Regions from separate parts of the Pseudomonas rosaeacicularis genome, predicted to be linked through region 2. Evidence: predicted binding sites of a transcription regulator. Region 2 holds the regulator's gene; each other region holds the start of a gene.
What was found. The regulator sigma-54, encoded in region 2, starts transcription at its own class of promoters, with help from an activator protein. The targets are predictions, from matches to a motif close to ANTGGCATNNANNTTGCTNT.

Region 1: a site for sigma-54 is predicted at 4,695-4,714, ahead of ACWKWM_RS23070 (CmpA/NrtA family ABC transporter substrate-binding protein). Genes of this name have one in related genera too.
Region 3: a site for sigma-54 is predicted at 3,946-3,965, ahead of glnA (glutamate--ammonia ligase). Genes of this name have one in related genera too.

Annotation. Positions count from the first base shown of each region.
Region 1 covers NZ_JBSKHT010000018.1:159,964-167,348, reverse strand. The annotation lists gene ACWKWM_RS23085 (bifunctional protein-serine/threonine kinase/phosphatase) at 1-1,063, opposite strand, end outside; gene ACWKWM_RS23080 (nitrate/nitrite transporter) at 1,098-2,309, opposite strand; gene ACWKWM_RS23075 (ANTAR domain-containing response regulator) at 2,731-3,306, opposite strand; gene ACWKWM_RS23070 (CmpA/NrtA family ABC transporter substrate-binding protein) at 3,320-4,528, opposite strand; gene ACWKWM_RS23065 (quinone-dependent dihydroorotate dehydrogenase) at 4,818-5,849, shown strand; gene rmf (ribosome modulation factor) at 5,972-6,187, opposite strand; gene rlmKL (bifunctional 23S rRNA (guanine(2069)-N(7))-methyltransferase RlmK/23S rRNA (guanine(2445)-N(2))-methyltransferase RlmL) at 6,776-7,385, shown strand, end outside.
Region 2 covers NZ_JBSKHT010000024.1:68,875-76,259, reverse strand. The annotation lists gene ACWKWM_RS26245 (zinc ribbon domain-containing protein YjdM) at 1-122, shown strand, start outside; gene ACWKWM_RS26240 (HPr family phosphocarrier protein) at 218-490, opposite strand; gene rapZ (RNase adapter RapZ) at 507-1,364, opposite strand; gene ptsN (PTS IIA-like nitrogen regulatory protein PtsN) at 1,366-1,830, opposite strand; gene hpf (ribosome hibernation-promoting factor, HPF/YfiA family) at 1,843-2,151, opposite strand; gene ACWKWM_RS26220 (RNA polymerase factor sigma-54) at 2,230-3,723, opposite strand; gene lptB (LPS export ABC transporter ATP-binding protein) at 3,917-4,642, opposite strand; gene lptA (lipopolysaccharide transport periplasmic protein LptA) at 4,642-5,184, opposite strand; gene lptC (LPS export ABC transporter periplasmic protein LptC) at 5,171-5,743, opposite strand; gene ACWKWM_RS26200 (KdsC family phosphatase) at 5,753-6,286, opposite strand; gene ACWKWM_RS26195 (KpsF/GutQ family sugar-phosphate isomerase) at 6,286-7,260, opposite strand.
Region 3 covers NZ_JBSKHT010000010.1:166,522-173,906, reverse strand. The annotation lists gene ACWKWM_RS14885 (DUF4124 domain-containing protein) at 1-571, opposite strand, end outside; gene ACWKWM_RS14880 (DUF4124 domain-containing protein) at 600-1,124, opposite strand; gene ACWKWM_RS14875 (cupin domain-containing protein) at 1,172-1,567, opposite strand; gene ACWKWM_RS14870 (chorismate mutase) at 1,579-2,160, opposite strand; gene glnA (glutamate--ammonia ligase) at 2,442-3,848, opposite strand; gene thiI (tRNA uracil 4-sulfurtransferase ThiI) at 4,180-5,634, shown strand; gene typA (translational GTPase TypA) at 5,775-7,385, shown strand, end outside.

The DNA of each region.
Region 1 (7,385 bases), on a different contig from region 2:
TTTCGCCGAGGGTCTGGCCTGCACATTCGCGCATGACGTAATACAGATGCTGGCGCTGTGTCGCCGGATGCACCTCTGGGTAAAAGCGCCCGGCCACTCGCCGCAAAAACCATTCTTCGAGCAGCAGCGCTTGCTCGGCGCTGGGTTCGCCTTCAAGCCCTGCGGGCAGGGTCTTCAGCAGCCAGCGCTGATGTTGTGCATCGCGCACCCGGTAGATCCGTGATTGCCTGGAGTTGGCCAGTTGCGATTCAACCTGCCAGCCCTCAAAGGTTTTGCCCGGTTTGAGTTGTGGTGGCGTCGGCCATCGCTGCAGTTGCGACAGCGCGTCGCCGAGACTGTCAGTGCCGAGCTGATCGACGCTGATCAATAGCGCGCTGGCGTTGTCTTGGCTGCCCGCCAGATGAGCCGCGCTGACCAGCGTTTTCACGGCGATATCGAGGTTTTCCTGCTCGCCGAGAATTGAGCGGACGCGTTCGTCCCCCAAGGTCGCCCACACGCCGTCGCTGACCAGCAGCAGGCGTTCGCCTTCGCGTAATTCGCCGTCCAGATAGTCCATGACCACGTGCTGATCCAGCCCGAGCGCGCGTTTGAGTACGTGCTGCAGGTCGCGCTGTTCCCAGACGTGGTCTTCACTGATGCGTTGCAGCTCACCGGCATGCCAGCGATAGGCCCGACAATCACCGACGTGGGCGAGGGTGAAACGACGACCCCGCAAGACCAACACGCTCAAGGTGGTCAGCAATCCATTGGCCTGCAGCCAACGATTTTGCGCGAGCAACAACCGATCCAGAGCTTGCGCGATGCCCCAGGTTTCTGGCGTCGAATAGTAGTCCAGCGCCAAGGCCTGAAGGGTGGACCGCGCGGCCAGTCCGCCATCCAGGCACTGGCTGACCCCATCGGCCAGCGCAAATAGATGGCCCTTGCTTGCCGCCAGCGCGGGTGCGGGAGTGACCCAGCGCATCGCGTCCTGGTTTTCATCACGCGGGCCGCTTGCGCTGAACCCGGCGCAGCTCAATTGCAACGCTGTCGCGGAGCGGTCGGGCAAGTCTGCTGACGGGTTCATTGGCCTATTCCTGCGGCTGGCGCGTGAGAAAGGTTCAGACCCGTGCCGCCGTCACTGCGGCCGAACCCCAAGTGGTTCTCCAGCGACGCTTGACGTTCATCAGGCCAAACCAGGCCACTACGCCGAGCAGTGCAAACAGCCACAAGCCCAGTTGATACTCGCCGGTGTTTTGCTTGATCGCGCCAAGGCCGGCCGCCAGCAGGAAGCCGCCAATACCGCCAGCCATGCCGATCAGCCCGGTCATCACGCCGATTTCCTTGCGAAAACGTTGCGGCACCAGCTGAAAGACCGCTCCGTTGCCTGCACCCAGCCCCAGCATCGCCGCGACAAATAGCGCGAGTGCGGCCCATGAACTTGGCAGGTTGAAGCCGACCGCGGCGATGCAGATTGCCGCCACTGCGTACATGCCCGACAGCGTGCGGATGCCACCGAAACGGTCAGCCAGCGCGCCGCCCAGTGGGCGCATCAGGCTTCCGCCAAATACGCAGGCTGCCGTGTAGTAGCCGGCGGTCACCGGGCTCAGGCCATATTGGTCATTGAAATAGCCGGGCAGGGCGCTGGCCAGACCGATGAAGCCGCCAAAGGTGACGCTGTAAAACAGCATGAACCACCAGCTGTCACGGTCGCCCAGGGCTTTGAAGTAGTCAGCCATGGACTTGGCTTTTGGCCGCTCTGGCGCGTTGCGAGCCATCAGCGAGAACGCGATCAGAGTCAGCACCAGCGGGATCACTGCAAAACCGAAGACATTGCTCCAGCCGAAACTGGCGGCCAGCAGCGGCGCGATCAATGCAGCGAGCACGGTGCCGGAATTGCCTGCGCCGGCGATGCCCATGGCTTTGCCCTGGTGTTCAGCCGGGTACCACTGCGAAGCCAGAGGCAAAGCGACAGCGAACGATGCGCCGGCCATGCCCAGGAACAGGCCCAGCACCAACGCTTGTTCGTAGCTGTGAATGCCCAATTGCCAGGCGCTGAACAGCGCAACGATGACAATGATCTGGCCGATGATGCCGGCGGTTTTGGGCGACAGCTGATCAGCCAGCATGCCCATCAGGAAGCGCAGGATGGCACCCGCGAGGATTGGCGTCGCGACCATCAGTCCGCGTTGTTGTGTGGTCAGGTGCAGGTCGGCGGCGATTTGAACCGCCAGCGGCCCCAGCAGATACCAGACCATGAAACTCAGGTCGAAATACAGGAACGCTGCGAACAGCGTCGGTTTGTGGCCGGCCTTCCAGAAACTCGTGTTCATCAAACACCTCATCTGCAAAAGAGTGTGGCGGGCGAGGCGAACTCGCACTGCAACGGGTCAGGTCTTGCAGGTGAAGCGCCACAACCCGGCGCTCCACCCGACCCAGAATCACTGGGTCCAAAACGCAAAAAACGTCGCAGCCCGATTCGCCTGAGCGAAGAGGGGTGCGACGTCTTTGTCGTGAGTGGGGCAACCGCCGTTGGCTACCTGTGCAGTTTACAAAGCAAAACGTGGGCCAGTATGTTGCGCGATACAAATCCAGGCGTGCGCTTGCCCGGGATCGGGTCCAGTACTGCGCGCGGGAGGGCAATACCTGTGGGAGCGGACCTGTCCGCGAAGACCAATGCCAGGCGACGAATATCTATTGGGCAGCAGACGCCTTCGCGGACAGGTCCGCTCCCACGGGGCTACCGCCGCAGGTTTAGCCCAGCAACTCGCTCATGGCGATGATCTGCTCGGCCACTTGAATCAGCTTCTGTTGCCGGCTCATAGCCTGGCGACGCATCAGGGTGTAGGCCTCTTCTTCATTGCAGCTTTTCATCTTCATCAGCAGTCCTTTGGCCAGCTCGATGCGTTTGCGCTCGGCCAGTTGCTGATCTCGGGCGTGAAGCTGGGCGCGCAGGTCCTGATCGCTTTCGAAGCGCGCCATGGCTACATCCAGAATCGGCTGCAGGCGCTGTGCGTGAATGCCTTCGACGATGTAGGCGCTGACGCCTGATTTGATCGCCTGACGCATGACCCCGGGGTCGTGTTCGTCGGTGAACATCACGATGGGACGCGGCAGATCGCGGGTGACCAGCACCACTTGCTCCATCACGTCGCGGCCGGGGGATTCGGTGTCAATCAGGATCACGTCCGGACGCACGGCCTCGACGCGCGCGGGCAGATCGATGATCAGTCCTGATTCGTCGATGACCTCAAACCCCGCTTCGGTCAATGCGGCCTTGAGGCGTCCGACTTTTTTTGGTGTGTCGTTGATCAGCAGGATACGCAGCATGAAGGCATCCTCCTCAACGATCGACGGCGACGGGTGCGGCATCGGCCAATGCATGCAGTTTGAAACTGTGCGCATAGCCGGCGGGATCGCTGCCGTCCCACACTTTGCCGTCGATTAACTGACTGCTGCGCATGGAGGCATCGGGAACGGGGACGCCCAGCGCCTCGGCCGCCTGACCATAAAGCGCCAGTTGCTGCACTTGCCCTGCAACCGCGAGGTAGTCCGGGTCTTCACGCAGCAAACCCCAACGCCGGAACTGGGTCATGAACCACATGCCGTCGGACAAATAGGGTTTGTTGACCTCGCCGTTATTGTGAAAGCGCACGGGGTGATGGTCCTGCCAATGGTTGCCCAGCCCATCGTCGTATTCGCCGAGCAGGCGGGACTCGATGGCCTCCACCGGGGCATCGACGTAATCGCTGGCGCTGAGCAATTGCGCGGTACTGCGCCGGTTGTCGACGCTTTGTTCGATGAAGCGGCTGGCCTCAAGCACAGCCATGACCAGCGCTCGTGCGGTGTTTGGATACTGCTCGACGAATTCGCGGGTACAGCCCAGAACTTTTTCCGGGTGATCCGGCCAGATCGCCTGAGAAGTGGCCATGGTAAACCCCAAGTCCTGAGCCACAGCGCTGGCGCCCCAGGGTTCTCCGACACAGAAACCGTCAATCCGCCCAGCCTCCAGGTGCGCAACCATTTGCGGCGGCGGCACCACCACGCTGTCAACATCGTTGAGTGGGTGAATGCCCTGACTCGCCAGCCAGTAGTACAACCACATCGCGTGATTGCCGGTAGGGAAAGTCTGCGCGAAGGTCAGTTTTGAGTCGCTTTGGTGCGTGCGCCGATCCAGTGCCTCAGGAGTGATCACGCCGGCATCTTGCAAGGCGCGGGAAATGTTGATGCTTTGCCCGTTCTGATTGAGCCCCATCAGCACCGCCATGTCTTTGGCTTGTCCGCCGATGCCAAGCTGCGCGGCGTAGATCAGCCCGTACAGGCTGTGGGCAGCATGCAACTGGCCGTTGACCAGTTTGTCCCGCAAATTGGCCCAGGACGTTTGCCGATGCAGATTGATGTTCAATCCATACGGTTGCGCAAAGCCTTGGGTCGCGGCCACTACCAGCGACGCGCTGTCGGTCAGGGCCATGAAGCCGACATCGATACTGCTGAGTTCGGGGGCGTCGCTGCCGGCAACCCAGGCTGACGCGCTGTTTAACATTTCACTCATGTCTTCGGTCCCGCTTGAAGGTCGCTGGCTGATGTTGCGTGGATGAACTGCGCCACGCGACTTCCATAAAAAAAGCGTCGCTCCACCCGCTGCTTCAGCAAGGGTAGTTGCGACGCCATTGTCCGATGACCCGCTCCGCCGTTGGAACGGGTTCGATGGCTTTAGCGAAGCAAGCGATATGCCACCGATGGCGCGAGCGCCGTGCAAAGTTCAGGACAGGCCTCGCGCTGCACCGGTGCGGCGTCTATAATCGCCCGCTGAATTCAGCCGCAACGAGCCGCGCCCGCCCATGTATAACCTGGCCCGCCAGTTACTGTTCAAACTCTCCCCGGAAGCCTCCCACGACCTGTCGATCGACCTGATCGGTGCGGGAGGGCGGCTGGGCATCAACGGTCTGTTTAATAAGGCGCCGGTCAAGTTGACGACGACGGTCATGGGCCTTGAGTTTCCAAACCCGGTCGGGTTGGCGGCAGGCCTGGACAAAAATGGCGCGGCCATCGACGGCTTCTCCCAGCTGGGTTTCGGCTTCGTTGAAATCGGCACGGTGACCCCGCTGCCACAACCTGGCAATCCCAAGCCGCGAATCTTCCGACTGCCCCACGCTGAAGGGATCATCAACCGCATGGGGTTCAACAACCTCGGCGTCGATCATCTGGTCAGCCGTGTGCAGGCCGCCAAATACGACGGCATTCTGGGCATCAATATCGGCAAGAATTTCAGCACTCCGGTCGAGCGCGCAGTCGATGATTACCTGATCTGCCTGGACAAGGTCTACGCCCACGCCAGTTACGTCACGGTCAATGTCAGCTCGCCCAACACCCCGGGCCTGCGCAGTCTGCAGTTTGGCGATTCGCTCAAGCAACTGCTCGAGGCGCTGAAGACTCGCCAGCAAGCGTTGACTCAGACTCACGGCAAGCACGTGCCGCTGGCGATCAAGATCGCGCCGGACATGAGCGATGAAGAAACCGCGCTGGTCGCTGCCGCCTTGATTGAATCCGGAATGGACGCTGTGATTGCCACCAACACCACCCTCAGCCGCCAAGGCGTTGAAGGCTTGCCCCATGCGGACGAGGCAGGCGGGTTGTCAGGCTCACCGGTACGCGAGCAGAGCACGCACATCGTCAAGGTGCTGGCCGCCGAGTTGGCCGGTAGATTGCCGATTATCGCCGCTGGCGGTATCACCGAGGGCAAACACGCGGCCGAGAAGATCGCCGCCGGTGCCAGTCTGGTGCAGATTTATTCGGGCTTCATTTATAAGGGGCCGGCGCTGATTCGCCAGTCTGTGGATGCGATTGCAGCGATGCCACGCTCTGGCGTCTGAACTTCAGCCAATAAAAAGGGGGTCCCTTGATGGAACCCCCTGGGCTTCAGCCCGCGGCCCGGATGGGGCACGCATGGTGTGATGAAAACGAAGAATGTTTAGTCGCAAGCGTCCTTATGTGTTTAGCCGACCGCGTGAAGTTCGTTGAGTCTGTGGATACCCGCAGTGCCGGTCATACCGTCCCAGTTGTCGCCGCGTCCTTCTCGCCAGCCGTTGATCCAGGCTTGGCGTACTGACGGTAGAGTAAAGGGGCAAAGCTCACGGGATTTTCCATGAACACCAAATTGATATCCGCGTAAAAATGCTCTTTCCAACGGATCACGCTTAAGTCTTCTCATAGGGTGTTGCCCTCGTTTGTTGACTGTAATGTCCCTTGAGACCTCATGTTGAGGTCGGGCAGAAATTTTCTGCCGTTGGTACCCGCTGCCGGCGTCGCGGGCTTAGGTGCTGCCGTCATTGCGACGACAACCTGTGTTGATTTCTAACCAATGCATTGGGCGCTGTGAATGACCGTTTTGTCATAAGAAGTTCATGTTTGGCGTATTAAGACCATAAGAAGCAACCTCGTTCGGGTGCGATTTTTCGGGCAGCCCCCTGAAAACAGGGTTCTGCGCTGATATCGAGACTGTGTCTCAACACCAACTGCTGGCGGTTTGCAGTCAGCGTGAAAACGACGAAGGGTCAAGGATGTGACTTTTTATTGCGGACGTTGTCGGGCTCAATAGTGGTTTTTTAATATCAGTTTTGCTGAGGTTTTCGGACCTGCTCATCGACTGCCACGGCGCTGGTCTTCATTAATGAGGCTCGCCGGGGTGGACCGGCACAATGTGTGTGCCACGCAGGCGTTCTCCAAGAAAGACGCCTGTTTTAAATCGGGCGGGACAATGCGTTGTCCCGCCGCTCAAGCCTAAGGCTCTGGATTACTCATGTCGGACCGTTACGAACTTTTCCTCACTTGCCCCAAGGGACTCGAAGGCCTGCTCGCTGAGGAAGCCACCGCGCTTGGTCTGGAAGATACCCGCGAACACACTTCGACCATCCGTGGTACGGCCGATATGGAAACAGCCTACCGGTTGTGCCTGTGGTCGCGCCTTGCCAACCGGGTTTTACTGGTACTCAAGCGTTTCCCGATGAAGGACGCTGAAGATCTTTACCACGGCGTGCTCGACGTCGATTGGCAAGATCATCTTGAGCCGGACGGTTCCTTGGCGGTGGAGTTCAGCGGCCATGGTTCTGGCATCGACAACACCCACTTCGGGGCCTTGAAGGTCAAGGACGCCATTGTCGACAAACTGCGCACGCCCGACGGCCTGCGTCCTTCGATCGACAAGCTCAATCCCGATTTGCGTATTCACCTGCGTCTGGATCGAGGCGAAGCCATCCTTTCGCTGGACCTGTCCGGTCACAGCCTGCATCAGCGCGGTTACCGTCTGCAGCAAGGCGCCGCGCCGCTCAAGGAAAACCTCGCAGCGGCGATTCTGATTCGTTCCGGCTGGCCGCGGCTTGCGGCCGAAGGCGGCGCGCTGGCTGACCCGA
Region 2 (7,385 bases):
TAGTCAAAGTCGGCACCAAGGTGAAGAACATTCGCTTGGTGGATGGCGATCACGACATCGATTGCAAAATTGACGGCATTGGCGCCATGAAGCTGAAGTCTGAGTTCGTGAAGAAGGGCTGATGGTTTGCCCCCAAGTGTGTACGAAAAAGCCCCGGCTCTTGTGAGTCGGGGCTTTTTCTTGGTGCGAACAATACGCTGGCAAAGGCGGAGGGCCGTTACTCGCCTTCATCAAACTTGTTGTTGATCAGCTCCACCAATGCATCGAGCGCAGCTTGATCATCCTCGCCTTCGGTACTGAGCTGAATCTCTGTTCCTTTGCCCGCCGCGAGCATCATGACGGCCATGATGCTTTTGCCGTCGACCATGCTTTCGGGGGTGCGGCCCACTCGGATCTGGCAGGCGTATCTGCCTGCCACGCCGACGAATTTAGCGGCAGCTCGGGCGTGCAGGCCTAGCTTGTTGATGATGGTGATTTGGAGAGCGGGCATCGCGAAGGGGATCCTTTCAGCTTAGGTCGCGGTGGCGAACCTGAACATTCTTGAGCGATTGCTGCAAGACCTGGCCCAGTCGCTCGGTCAGGTAGACAGAGCGGTGATGCCCGCCGGTGCAGCCAATGGCGATAGTGACGTAAGCGCGGTTGCTGGCGGCGAAACGCGGCAGCCACTTGTTGAGGTAGGCGAAGATGTCCTGGAACATCTCTTCGACATCCGGCTGGGCTGAGAGGTAATCGGCTACCGGTTTGTCTAGCCCGGATTGTTCCCGCAGCTCTGGTTTCCAGTAGGGATTTGGCAGGCAACGCACGTCGAACACAAGGTCGGCGTCCACCGGCATGCCGCGCTTGAAACCGAACGATTCCACCAAAAACGCCGTACCCGGCTCAGGCTTGTTCAACAGCCGCAGCTTGAGCGCGTCGCGCAGCTGGTACAGATTCAGGTTGGTTGTGTCGATCGTCAGGTCCGCCAGATCAATGATTGGTCCAAGCAGGGTTTTCTCGTCGCGGATTGCCTCGGCGAGTGATCGCGTGGCGGTGCTGAGCGGGTGACGCCGACGGGTTTCGGAGAAGCGTTTAAGCAAGGTCGGCTCGTCGGCATCGAGAAACAGCACGTCGCACTGGATATGCCGCGAGCGCACCTCTTCGAGCATTTTTGGAAAACGCGTGAGATGGCTGGGAAGGTTACGTGCGTCGATGGACACCGCAAGCAGCGGTTCGGCCAGTTCGCTGTTGATCAGCGCGCGTTCGGCCAACTCCGGCAGCAAGCCTGCGGGCAAGTTGTCAACGCAGTAGAAGCCGCTGTCTTCCAGCACATCGAGGGCCGTACTCTTGCCTGAGCCGGAGCGGCCGCTGACGATGATCATGCGCATGTTAGTGCCCGGTTTGCTCGTCGAGGACCACTTGATAGAGCGCTTCGCCGCTTTGGGCAGCACGAAGCCGTTCCCGCACTTCTTTGCGGTCGAGCATGCTTGCAATCTGGCGCAGCAGTTCAAGGTGCTCATCCGTGGCCGCTTCCGGGACCAACAGAACGAACAGCAAATCTACCGGGGCGCCGTCGATCGCGTCGAAATCAACGGGATGGCTGAGGTGGAGAAGGGCACTGATCGGGCTGGAACAGCCCTTGAGCCGGCAATGCGGAATGGCGATGCCATTGCCGAACCCGGTGGAGCCCAGTTTTTCACGGGCTATCAGACTTTCGTAGACGGTTTGCTGCTCAAGGTCGGGCACCTGCTGCCCAATCACTTTGGCAATCGCTTCGAGTACAGCTTTTTTACTGCCGCCTGGCACGTTCACGAGGGAACGGCCAGGGGTCAGGATATTTTCAAGTCGGATCATGGGTAGGGAGTGTCAGCGAGCGGCCGCACCTTTGAGGATGCTTTGCTGCTTTTCCTTATGCTTGAGCAATTGTCTGTCGAGCTTGTCAGTGAGTAAGTCGATTGCAGCGTACATATCGTCATGCTCCGCATTGGCAACCACCTCTCCACCAGGGATATGCAGGGTGGCCTCGATCTTCTGTTTGAGCTTCTCGACGGCCATCGTCACCTGCACATTGGTAATCTTGTCAAAATGCCCTTCGAGCTTTTTGAGTTTGAGCTCGATGTATTCACGCAGGGGCTTGGTCACTTCCAGTTGGTGTCCACTGATGTTGACTTGCATACAGCTTCTCCTTCGTTGCCAGTGCATAAAAGAGGCAGGCTTGGTTGCCTGCCACTGGAACGCTGTGGCCTGTGACCTCTACATCAGTCGCTTGCGCTCGCTGGAAGGCGCGATCCCCAGAGACTCGCGGTACTTGGCGACTGTGCGACGTGCCACTTGAATGCCTTGTGCCTCCAGTAAACCAGCGATCTTACTGTCACTCAATGGCTTTTTCTGATTTTCGGCCGCAACCAGTTTTTTGATGATTGCGCGAATGGCCGTGGACGAACATTCACCGCCTTCTGAGGTGCTGACGTGGCTGGAAAAGAAGTATTTCAGTTCATAAATGCCCCGCGGCGTGTGCATGAACTTTTGCGTTGTAACCCGGGAAATCGTTGACTCGTGCATGCCCACCGCTTCAGCGATGTCGTGCAACACCAGCGGCTTCATTGCTTCGTCGCCGTACTCAAGGAAACCGCGCTGATGTTCGACGATCTGCGTGGCCACCTTCATCAACGTCTCATTGCGGCTCTGCAGGCTCTTGATGAACCAGCGGGCTTCTTGCAACTGATTACGCATGAAGGTGTTGTCAGCGCTGGTATCAGCGCGGCGTACAAAGCCTGCGTACTGCGGATTAACGCGCAAGCGCGGCACTGATTCCTGATTGAGTTCGACCAGCCATCGCTCGTTGTGCTTGCGTACGATCACATCAGGCACGACGTATTCGGCTTCGGTGGACTCGATCTGTGAGCCGGGGCGCGGATTCAAACTCTGCACCAGCTCAATGACCTGACGAAGATCGTCTTCCTTGATCTTCATGCGGCGCATCAGTTGCGCGTAGTCACGGCTACCCAGCAGATCGATGTAATCGCTGACCAAGCGCTGTGCTTCGGCCAACCATTTTGTCTTGGCAGGCAGTTGGCGTAGTTGCAGCAGCAAGCATTCGCTGAGATTGCGAGCGCCGATGCCCGCAGGTTCGAATTGCTGGATACGGTGCAGAACGGCCTCGATCTCATCCAGCTCGATATCGAGCTCCGGGTCGAAAGCGTCGAGCAGTTCATCGAGCGACTCGTCCAGATAACCCTGATTGTTAATGCAATCGATCAATGTCACGGCGATCAGGCGATCAGTGTCGGACATCGGCGCAAGATTGAGCTGCCACAGCAAATGGCTTTGCAGGCTCTCGCCAACCGATGTGCGTGTGGTGAAGTCCCACTCATCATCGTCGTTGCTCGGCAGGCTGCTGGCGCTGGTCTGGTAAACGTCTTCCCAAGCTGTATCGACGGGCAATTCGTTGGGAATGCGCTCGCTCCATTCGCCGTCTTCGAGATTGTCGACGGTGGGGGCGGATTCCTGGTAGGTCGGTTCCTGAACGTCAGGATTGGGCTTTTGCTCGACGCTATCGGCCATCGGGTCGGCATTATCGAAATCGTCGCCTTCTTCCTGGCGCTCGAGCATAGGATTGGACTCCAGTGCCTCCTGAATTTCCTGTTGGAGATCCAGAGTCGACAATTGGAGTAAGCGGATGGCCTGCTGCAGCTGCGGTGTCATCGTCAGCTGCTGGCCCATTCTCAAGACTAGCGAAGGTTTCATGGCAGGGGCTAAACACCTTATTCGTTCGCCGGCGCATATGCGCGCCATCCACTACAGGGCGCCAGGGCGCCAACTTAAGCAAATTATATGCCTGAAACCAGAGTGTTTGCCTAGAGCGCGATGACAATTAATGTTTGATTGGAGGCAAAGGCGGCTTCAGCGCCTATGCGGCAATCAAGTGTCATCGCAACAGTTACAGGCGGAACTCGTGGCCGAGGTATACCTCTTTCACCAACTGGTTCGCCAGAATGGTGTCCGAATCGCCTTCGGCAATCAGCTGTCCATCATTGACGATGTAGGCGGTTTCGCAGATATCCAGCGTTTCGCGGACGTTGTGATCGGTGATCAACACACCGATACCTTTGGCCTTCAGGTGGTAAATGATTTGCTTGATATCGCCAACCGAAATCGGGTCGACACCGGCAAACGGCTCATCGAGCAAGATGAACTTGGGCGAGGTCGCCAGGGCACGTGCAATTTCTACGCGACGACGCTCGCCACCGGACAGGCTCATGCCGAGGTTGTCGCGGATGTGCGTGATATGAAATTCCTGCAGCAGGCTTTCGAGTTCCTTGCGACGAGCCGGACGATCCAGCTCTTTGCGAGTCTCCAGAATGGCCATGATGTTGTCGGCCACTGAGAGCTTGCGGAAAATCGACGCTTCTTGAGGCAGATAGCCGATGCCTGCGCGCGCGCGGCCATGCATAGGCTGGTGACTGACATCCTGATCATCGATCAGGACGCGCCCCTGTTCGGCCTGAACCAGGCCGACGATCATGTAGAAGCAGGTGGTCTTGCCTGCGCCGTTAGGCCCAAGCAAGCCAACGATCTGACCGCTTTCGATGGACAGGCTCACGTCACGGACGACCTGACGACCTTTGTAGCTCTTCGCCAGGTGCTGAGCTTTCAGCGTTGCCATTACTGGGCCTTCTGCTGGTCGGATTTCTTTTTCGGCTGGATAACCATGTCGATTCGTGGGCGCGGCGTGGTGATCTTGGTGCCATTGGCGCGACCGGCATTCACGACTTGCTTGACAGTGTCGTAGACGATTTTCTCGCCTTCGGACGTGTTGCCGTCATTGATGACCTTGGCCTTGTCGATCAGAACAATACGATCCTGAGCCGCAAAGTACTGAATGGTCACGCCATAGGCCTGCACGATCGGCTTGTCGACCGAAGGCTTTTGCTCGTAGTACGCCAGGTTGCCGACGGAGGTGAACACGTCGACTTCGCCTTGTGCGTTACGCGTGATGGTCACGGTATTACCCGTGATCTTCATGCTGCCCTGGGTAATGATCACGTTGCCTTTGTAAGTGGCAACGCCTTGTTTGTCGTCGAGCTGCGCATCATCCGACTGAATATGGATGGGCTGATCGCGGTCTGTAGGCAAAGACCAGGCGCTCGCGCTTCCCAGTGCTGCGCCCAGGCCGAGCAATAAAGGAAGGGTTTTAACGAGCGTCATACTGTCCTCTTACGTTGGAGAGCAGGTCCATCCTGCTGTCTTTCAAATACGCTTTCATGCCGATGGCCGTCGTTACACCGCCCAAGCCGTCGATTCTAACGGCTTGCTTGGTTTCCGCATATTGCTTCTGAGGGAATACAGTCATGCGGCTGCTGGTAATGATGGTGGTGCGGCTCTTTTCATCCGTGCGGTTGATGCGCACGGAATCGATCAACTCTACATGGTCGCCCCCGGGAGAGACTTCGGCAGTCTTGCTCTCGACGTGCCAAGGGAAGGTCGAGCCTCGGTACAGTTCCAGGTTCGGCGTGGTCAGCATTGTGACGTCTGTGGCCTTCAGGTGTTCGACCTTATCGGCGGTCATTTCATATTGAAGACCGCCGTCGGGCAGGAACTGGACGCTGTGGGCGTTGATGGCGTAGAAGTCGATGGCGCTCTCATCGACCGCAGACTTGGGCTGGTCCATGAAGCTTTCCGGGCTGATATTCCAGTAGCCGGCAGCTGCCAGCAGCACGGCGAGCACGCCGAACAGCAGGAACGTACGAATTTTTTTACTGAACATAGTGAGCTTCTATAAGTAGGCGGCATGAGCCGCTTCAAGGTTGCCCTGCGCGCTCAGGATCAATTCACAAAATTCACGGGCCGCACCTTCGCCGCCGCGCGCCTGGGTAATGCCGTGCGCATGCTGGCGAACAAAGCTCGCGGCGCTGGCAACGGCCATACCCAGACCTACCCGGCGAATCACGGGCAAGTCCGGCAGATCATCACCCAGGTAAGCTACCTGCTCATAGCTTAGGCCCAGTTCGTTCAAAAGCTCGTCGAGCACCACAAGCTTGTCTTCACGGCCCTGATACAGGTGAGCGATGCCCAGGTTCTTGGCACGTCGTTCGACAACCGGGGTCTTGCGGCCGCTGATAATGGCAGTAGTGACGCCAGACGCAATCAGCATTTTGATGCCTTGCCCATCCAGCGTGTTGAAAGTCTTGAATTCGCTGCCGTCTTCGAGGAAATACAGCCGGCCGTCGGTCAGCACGCCGTCCACGTCGAAAACCGCCAGTTTAATGTGCTTGCCACGTTGCATCAGATCGTTCATGTCAGTGCCCATTACATGACTCCCGCGCGCAGCAGGTCCTGAAGGTTGAACGCGCCCACCGGGCGGTCGTTCTCGTCGACCACGATCAGTGCGCCGATCTTGTGGTCTTCCATGATTTTGAGTGCCTCTGCCGCCAGCATCTCGGGGCGGACGGTTTTGCCGTGTACGGTCATCACTTCATCAATGCTGGCCTGGCGAATATCGATCGTGCGGTCCAGGGTGCGCCGCAAATCACCGTCGGTGAAAATCCCGGCCAGACGTCCGTCGGGTTCGACGATGGCAGTCATGCCAAGTCCTTTGCGGGTCATTTCCATGAGCGAATCACGAAGAGGTGTTCCGCGAGCTACCAGCGGAAGCTGCTCGCCGGTGTGCATTACGTGCTCGACCTTCAGCAGCAGGCGTCGCCCCAGTGCGCCGCCCGGATGGGAGAACGCAAAATCTTCAGCCGTGAAACCGCGTGCATCAAGCAGCGCAATCGCCAGCGCGTCGCCCATGGCCAATGCAGCAGTGGTTGACGAGGTGGGCGCCAGATTGAGCGGGCAGGCCTCGTGTACAACATGTGCGTTGAGATTGACCTCGGCGGCTTTTGCCAGTGTCGAATTCGGATTGCCAGTCAGGCTGATCATCTTGATGCCCAAGCGCTTGATCAGCGGCAGCAAGGTCACGATTTCGGCAGTAGTGCCGGAATTTGACAGCGCCAGAATGATATCGGCTGAAGTGATCATGCCCATGTCGCCGTGGCTGGCTTCGGCAGGATGAACGAAGAAAGAAGGTGTGCCGGTGCTTGCAAGCGTGGCGGCAATCTTTCTTGCGATATGCCCAGACTTGCCCATGCCGACCACGACCACGCGCCCCTTGCTCGCCAGAATCATCTCGCAGGCGCTGACAAAATCCACATTGATATGTGCAAGCAGGCCTTCTACGGCTTCTATTTCGAGGCGCAGAGTGCGTTGTGCCGATTGAATCAGGTCGCTGGATTGGCTCATGTCGGAAAAAGGTAGGCCTGATGAAAAGGCGGCGATTATAGCGGCAATGTTGAAAACCCTCACCCATCATTGTCGCTCTTGTTTATAGAAGCCTGCTGTCCGACAGGCGATGGCTCCGTCAGGGG
Region 3 (7,385 bases), on a different contig from region 2:
CTTTGAGTGGGCACTCGGGACGGACCCCGTAATCTTCCTTGGCACACGGTTGGGTCATGCGCTTCTGGGCCAGAGAAATTCGCAGCATATGAAACGGCTGGTTGGGTGTGCGCTCTGCCACCCGGCCGTACTGGTCAACGATTTCAACCGAAAGCTGATGGGTGCCGCGATCGATGTTGCTCAGCGAGAACACTGGGCTTCGTCCTGCTGCGCCGTATGGGGCGCCGTCGAGCAGCAAGCGGTAACTGTGGCCTGGTTGCAGGGCTGGATCGTTGGTGACGGTCACAATCAGGTTGCCCTGCACGTCACGGATCGTCGCATCAGGCTCGGGCGCGAGAATCCGCAGCAGCTGATAGACGAACAGTGGAGGCGGTGTTCGACTGGCGGATTTGGGCGGTGGTTTTTTAGGCGGCACGGCCATGTTGTTGCTTGGGGCGATGTCGACTTTTTTCGCGTTGCGGTGCGGCTGATCGGTGTAGACCCGATTACCTTCTGCGTCGATGTAGGTGTAAACGTCGGCCAGCGCCGAATGCCCCGCAGCCATCAACAGGCAGATTACTGCGCAGCGCACATACCAGCGGCTGCCGAGAACCAAGCAGTCAAGGCCTGCCGACATGAACTCGTTGCACCGTAAGTGTCACTGTTTGACTGGTCTGGATGGGTTGCCGATCCTGCAGAACCTGAACCGCCAGGCTGTGTTCCCCTCGGTCCAGTTCCGTGAGCTGAAGGCGCGGGACGTTTGTAGGCTGACCATATGGAGCGCCGTCCAGCAGCAACTGCAGCCGATGCCCTGACTGCAGGCGTGGATCGATTTTTACGCCGACGGTGAAGGTGCCGTTGTTGGCGCGCAAAGCTTCATCGTCAGGCAGATCGGTCAGTTGCAGCGTCTGGTAAGCCGCGCTGCTTTGTGCCGGGCTGCTCTCGTTTCGCCCGGCAGACGGTTGCACCGCCGGGACGACCGTGTTGACGCTTTTCAACGGAGGCAAATTCACGGTTTCAGCCTTGGTGCCGTTGGGCGGCTGACTGCTGTAGGCCGTATTGCCATTGGCGTCGGTGTATTTGTAAATCTGCGCAACTGCGGGCAACGAAAACAACAGCAGCAAGAGGATGAGGCTTTGACGCATGAACGCTCCAATGACAACGACCAGGTCAACGAGTCGTGACCAGGCGCCTACTGTGACAGTGGCATCTCCGGGGTGCCAGCATAGAACACAACCAGCTCCACAGCGCTATCGCCTGTCACACCGCGATGCACTTTATCGACGATTTCGGGCAGAACGTCACCCGGCGCGAGCGTTATCGACTGACCACTTTCCCTGGCCTGCACCGTTAAGTTTCCAGAGACCACATACGCCGCGTTGGGCATGGGATGTTGATGCCATTTGAGCGCTGTATTGGCAGGAATCTTTATGTTGAGCACGGTGAGTTCGGGTTGGCCGGCCGGATATGCGGTATAGGGCGTGCCGTCCCAGGACGAGGTGGTTTTCAGCAACACGGCAGACTGAACCGCCTGAGGTGCTTGCGCCGCACATCCGCCCAGCATAAATACGGTTGCTGCAATCAACATGCATGATTTGTTCACGAGCGGTTTCCTTTCCGGGATGAAGTACACAGCTCGCCGGCCGCGCGCAGCATAGCGATGGCAACTACAGGGTCTGTCACCTGCCGTTCTGTAACGTTTTTTACCCACGTTGGGCAGTCCACGTCTTTGCGATACGGGACGAATGCTGCATACGTGCTCAGCAACTCTGGCTGTAAACTGTCCAGTCTTGCTCGTATGTTATTCGCCAGGTTTTGCCCTGATTTCTCCGGTGCGGTACCCGTTGCGTGCCATTGCGCCAGGCGTGCGTACTGCACCAATTTGTTGGCTTCAATTTGCGCCGTCATGAGTTGACGGACGTCATCCTTACCAAGCCCGAACTCGCTAGCCTTGGACGTTGCGTCCGCGATGACTTGTTTCTCGCGATCAGTGTCTTGCACAGGTTTGCCGCTGTACCACTTGCTCAGTGCAACTTCTTCACCGATGTCGATTCGCTGTTTGATCTTGATGATCAGTGGGGTCAATGCTTCAGGGGGAAGTGTGCGCGTAGCATCGGCCGCCTGCAGAGGTAACGAGGGGAGCGCAAGCGCCAATGCGGCATATGCGAAGAGGTTTCTCATAGCGGTTCCGTGTGAAATAAGTTGATGCCCAGGCCAATTCGCAGCATGGGCGAGGCATCAAGTATTACGCTTCACGCAGATGCAGGTGCGGTAACGGGATACCACCACACAGGTTGTTTTTTCAGTTCAGACTCTCCCGCTTGGAAAGCAACGTCTCGCGACTGCCTTCGGATTTGGATTTGAACAGATGTCCGTGCCCAAGGGCAGGCGTTTGTTCCGGAAACAAAAAAGGCCTCCCGAAGGAGGCCTCTCTTTACGTCGATACAGCCGACGTGACTGGATTAGCAGCTGTAGTACAGCTCGTATTCCAGTGGGTGTACGAAGGTGCGTACTTTGATTTCTTCTTCGCTTTTCAGGGCGATGTAAGCGTCGATGAAGTCGTCGCTGAAAACGCCGCCTTTGGTCAGGAACGCACGACCTTTGTCCAGCTCTTCCAGGGCTTCTTTCAGGCTGCCGCAAACTTGTGGGATCTCTGCAGCCTCTTCAGGTGGCAGGTCATACAGGTTTTTGTCAGCTGCGTCGCCAGGGTGGATCTTGTTCTGGATGCCGTCCAGGCCAGCCATTAACAGTGCAGCGAACGCCAGGTACGGGTTAGCTGCTGGATCCGGGAAGCGTGCTTCGATACGACGGCCTTTAGGGCTGTTGACGTAAGGAATACGGATGGAAGCGGAACGGTTGCGAGCCGAGTAGGCCAACATTACCGGTGCTTCGAAGCCTGGGACCAGACGCTTGTACGAGTTGGTCGCCGGGTTGGTGAAGCCGTTCAGCGCCTTGCCGTGCTTGATGATGCCACCGATGAAGTACAGAGCGGTGTCAGACAGGCCGGCATAGCCTTCGCCAGCGAAGGTGTTCTTGCCATCTTTGGAGATGGACATGTGAACGTGCATACCCGAACCGTTATCGCCGTACAGAGGCTTAGGCATGAAGGTAGCGGTGCGGCCGTAAGCGTCGGCAACGTTGTGCACGACATACTTGAGGGTCTGAACTTCGTCAGCCTTTTTAACCAGCGTATTGAATTTCACGCCGATTTCGTTCTGGCCAGCAGTTGCCACTTCGTGGTGGTGAACTTCGACGACCTGGCCCATTTCTTCCAGGGCGTTGCACATTGCGGTGCGGATTTCGTGGTCGTGGTCGAACGGTGGAACCGGGAAGTAACCGCCTTTGATACCTGGACGGTGGCCCTTGTTACCGCCTTCGATGTCGGCGTCGGACATCCACGAACCTTGTTCAGAGTAGATCTTGAACATGGAGCCGGAGATATCGGATTTGAATTTCACTTCGTCGAAGATGAAGAATTCTGGCTCTGGGCCCGCGAATACGGTGTCACCGATACCGGTGGACTTCAGGTATTCCTCGGCGCGGTGAGCGATGGCGCGTGGGTCGCGATCGTAACCTTGCATGGTCGAAGGTTCGATGATGTCGCAAACGAGGATCAGAGTCGGCTCTTCGGTGAACGGGTCCAGAACGGCAGTTTCGTCGTCCGGCAGCAGGATCATGTCGGAGGCTTCGATGCCTTTCCAGCCAGAGATGGAGGAACCGTCGAACATTTTGCCGACTTCAAAGAAGTCGTCTTCCAGCGCATCGCGAGCAGGCATGGTCACGTGGTGCTGAGTGCCTTTGGTGTCCGTGAAGCGCAGATCAATCCACTTAACGTCATGATCTTTGATGAGTTGAACCGACTTCGACATGTTGTCCTCCGGGGTGGATTAGGGCTGGGTAGTTGTACGCCCTTTAATTTGGGTGATGCCGGGCGCGATAGTCGGCCAAGGCAACCTGCCTCACAAGGGAGCAATTTGCATGCCAGTGCCCTGTGTTGGGTTTTCTGGTCTTATTAGCGGCTTTGCGCTCACAAAACGGCGCATTTATGAAATATGCCGCACCTTATTGGTGCTGTTTAAATCCTAGTGGTGCCGTTTTGGTGCGCTGATGATTCGCTGCACGATAACTGGTTAAACCTTGAGCAATTTCCGCTATAATCCCGCCCCCTCTTTTTCGACCGGCACCTTGCGCGCTGTTTTCATGAAACTAATCGTTAAAGTTTTCCCAGAAATCACTATCAAAAGCCGGCCGGTGCGAAAGCGCTTCATAAAGCAGCTGGCCAAAAACATCCGCACCGTGCTCCGTGACCTGGACCCGGCGCTGGTGGTCGATGGCGTGTGGGACAACCTCGATGTCGAAACCAAGGTAACTGATCCCAAGGCCTTGCACGACATGACGGAGCGCCTGAGCTGCATGCCGGGCATCACGTATTTTCTGCAGGTCGATCAGTATCCGCTGGGCGATATGGACGACATCTATGAGAAGTGCAAGCTGCACTTCGGTGACGTCCTCGCTGGCAAAATATTTTCGGTGCGCTGCAAGCGTGCCGGGCATCACGATTTCAGCTCCATGGACGTCGAGAAATACGTCGGCAGCCGCCTGCGCCAGGAGTGCGGCGCTGCTGGTATTTCTCTGAAAGCGCCTGAAATTGAAGTGCGAATGGAAATTCGCGACCAACGGTTGTTTGTAATCCACAGCCAGCACGAAGGCCTGGGCGGGTACCCGCTGGGATCACTGGAGCAAACGCTGGTATTGATGTCCGGCGGGTTTGATTCCACCGTGGCCGCCTATCAGATCATGCGTCGCGGTATGATGAGCCACTTCTGCTTCTTCAATCTGGGCGGCCGGGCCCATGAACTGGGCGTCATGGAAGTCGCGCATTTCATCTGGAAGAAGTACGGCAGTTCCCAGCGAGTCCTGTTTGTCAGCGTCCCATTCGAGGAAGTTCTGGGAGAAATTCTCCGAAAAGTCGATAACAGTCATATGGGCGTAGTATTGAAGCGTATGATGTTGCGCGCTGCGACGGCTATCGCTGATCGACTGGAAATCGATGCGCTGGTCACCGGTGAGGCGATCTCCCAGGTTTCGAGTCAGACCCTGCCCAATCTGTCGGTGATCGACCAGGTGACAGAGAAGTTGGTACTGCGCCCGCTCATCGCCAGCCACAAGCAAGACATCATCGATCTGGCAGATCAGATCGGTACAGGCAATTTTGCGCGCCACATGCCTGAATACTGCGGGGTGATCTCGGTCAACCCCAAGACCGCCGCGAAACGCAACCGCGTCGAGTACGAAGAACAACAGTTCGACATGGCGATTCTCGAGCGTGCGCTGGAGAACGCAAAAATGGTCCCGGTCGATCGTGTGATCGATGAATTGGGCCAAGGCGTCGAAATCGAAGAAGTCAGTCAGGCGCTGGCAGGCCAGGTCGTCATCGACATCCGTCATCCGGATGAACAGGACGATCGCCCGCTTGAGCTACCTGGCATTGAAGTACAAGCGCTGCCGTTCTATGCACTGAACAGCCGTTTCAAGGAACTGGATTACACGCGCCAGTACCTGCTGTATTGCGACAAAGGCGTCATGAGTCGCCTGCATGCCCACCATTTGCTCAGTGAGGGGCATGCCAATGTGCGCGTTTATCGACCGAGCTAAGTGCCCGGGGCTGTTTGCCTGTGGCTTGCGTCACCGGCCCCCCGACACCAGTCGTCAAGCCGTAACGGCTTTAGCCGACTCTATATTCATAGCTGTCTACAATTAGTCAGCTGACCGAATCCTCTGATCGAGATACACAAGTGATCGAAAATCTACGCAACATCGCCATCATTGCTCACGTTGACCACGGTAAAACTACCCTCGTTGACAAGCTCTTGCGTCAATCCGGCACCCTGGAACGCGGCGAGCTCAACGATGAGCGCGTGATGGACTCCAACGACCAGGAAAAAGAGCGTGGTATCACCATTCTCGCGAAGAACACCGCGATCAACTGGAATGGCTACCACATCAACATCGTGGACACCCCGGGCCACGCCGACTTCGGTGGTGAAGTAGAGCGTGTGATGTCGATGGTCGACTCCGTTCTGCTGCTGGTCGACGCTCAAGACGGCCCGATGCCGCAAACCCGTTTCGTGACCAAGAAGGCTTTCGAAGCCGGCCTGCGTCCAATCGTGGTCATCAACAAGGTTGACCGTCCAGGCGCGCGTCCGGATTGGGTTCTGGACCAGATCTTCGACCTGTTCGACAACCTCGGTGCTACCGAAGAACAGCTGGACTTCAAAGTCGTTTACGCCTCTGCGCTGAACGGTATTGCCGGTCTGGAACACACCGACATGGCTGAAGACATGACGCCGCTGTACCAGTCGATCGTCGACAACGTACCGGCTCCGAAAGTTGACCGTGAAGGTCCGTTCCAGATGCAAATCTCGGCACTGGACTACAACAGCTTCCTGGGCATCATCGGCGTTGGCCGTATCGCTCGCGGCAAGGTCAAGCCAAACACTCAGGTTGTAGCGATCGACGCTGATGGCAAACGCCGCAACGGCCGTATCCTGAAGCTGATGGGTCACCACGGTCTGCACCGTGTAGACGTTGAAGAAGCAGCTGCCGGCGACATCGTCTGCATCAGCGGCTTCGACGAGCTGTTCATCTCCGACACCCTGTGCGACCCACAGAACGTTGAAGCGATGAAGCCGCTGACCGTTGACGAACCTACCGTTTCGATGACCTTCCAGGTTAACGATTCGCCGTTCTGCGGTCGGGAAGGCAAGTTCGTCACCAGCCGTAACATCAAAGAGCGTTTGGACAAAGAGCTGCTGTACAACGTTGCTCTGCGCGTTGAAGAAGGCGACACCGCCGACAAGTTCAAAGTCTCCGGCCGTGGTGAGCTGCACCTCTCGGTATTGATCGAAACCATGCGTCGCGAAGGCTTCGAAATGGGTGTTGGTCGTCCAGAAGTGATCATCCGTATGGTCGATGGCGTTAAGCACGAACCGTACGAAAACGTCACCATCGACCTGCCGGAAGAGTCCCAGGGCTCGATCATGGAACAGATCGGTATCCGTAAGGGCGATCTGACCAACATGGTTCCGGATGGCAAGGGCCGTGTTCGCCTTGAGTACAACATCCCGGCACGTGGCCTGATCGGCTTCCGTAACGAGTTCCTGACCCTGACCTCCGGTGCAGGCATCCTGACCTCGATCTTCGACCGTTACGATGTGATGAAGTCCGGCGACATGTCCGGCCGTCAGAACGGCGTGCTGGTTTCGGTTGCGACCGGCAAGGCACTGACCTACTCCCTGGAAACACTGCAGGCGCGTGGCAAGCTGTTCCTGGGTCACGGCGAAGACGTGTACGAAGGTCAAATCGTCGGTATCAACAGCCGCGACAACGACCTGGGCGTCAACCCA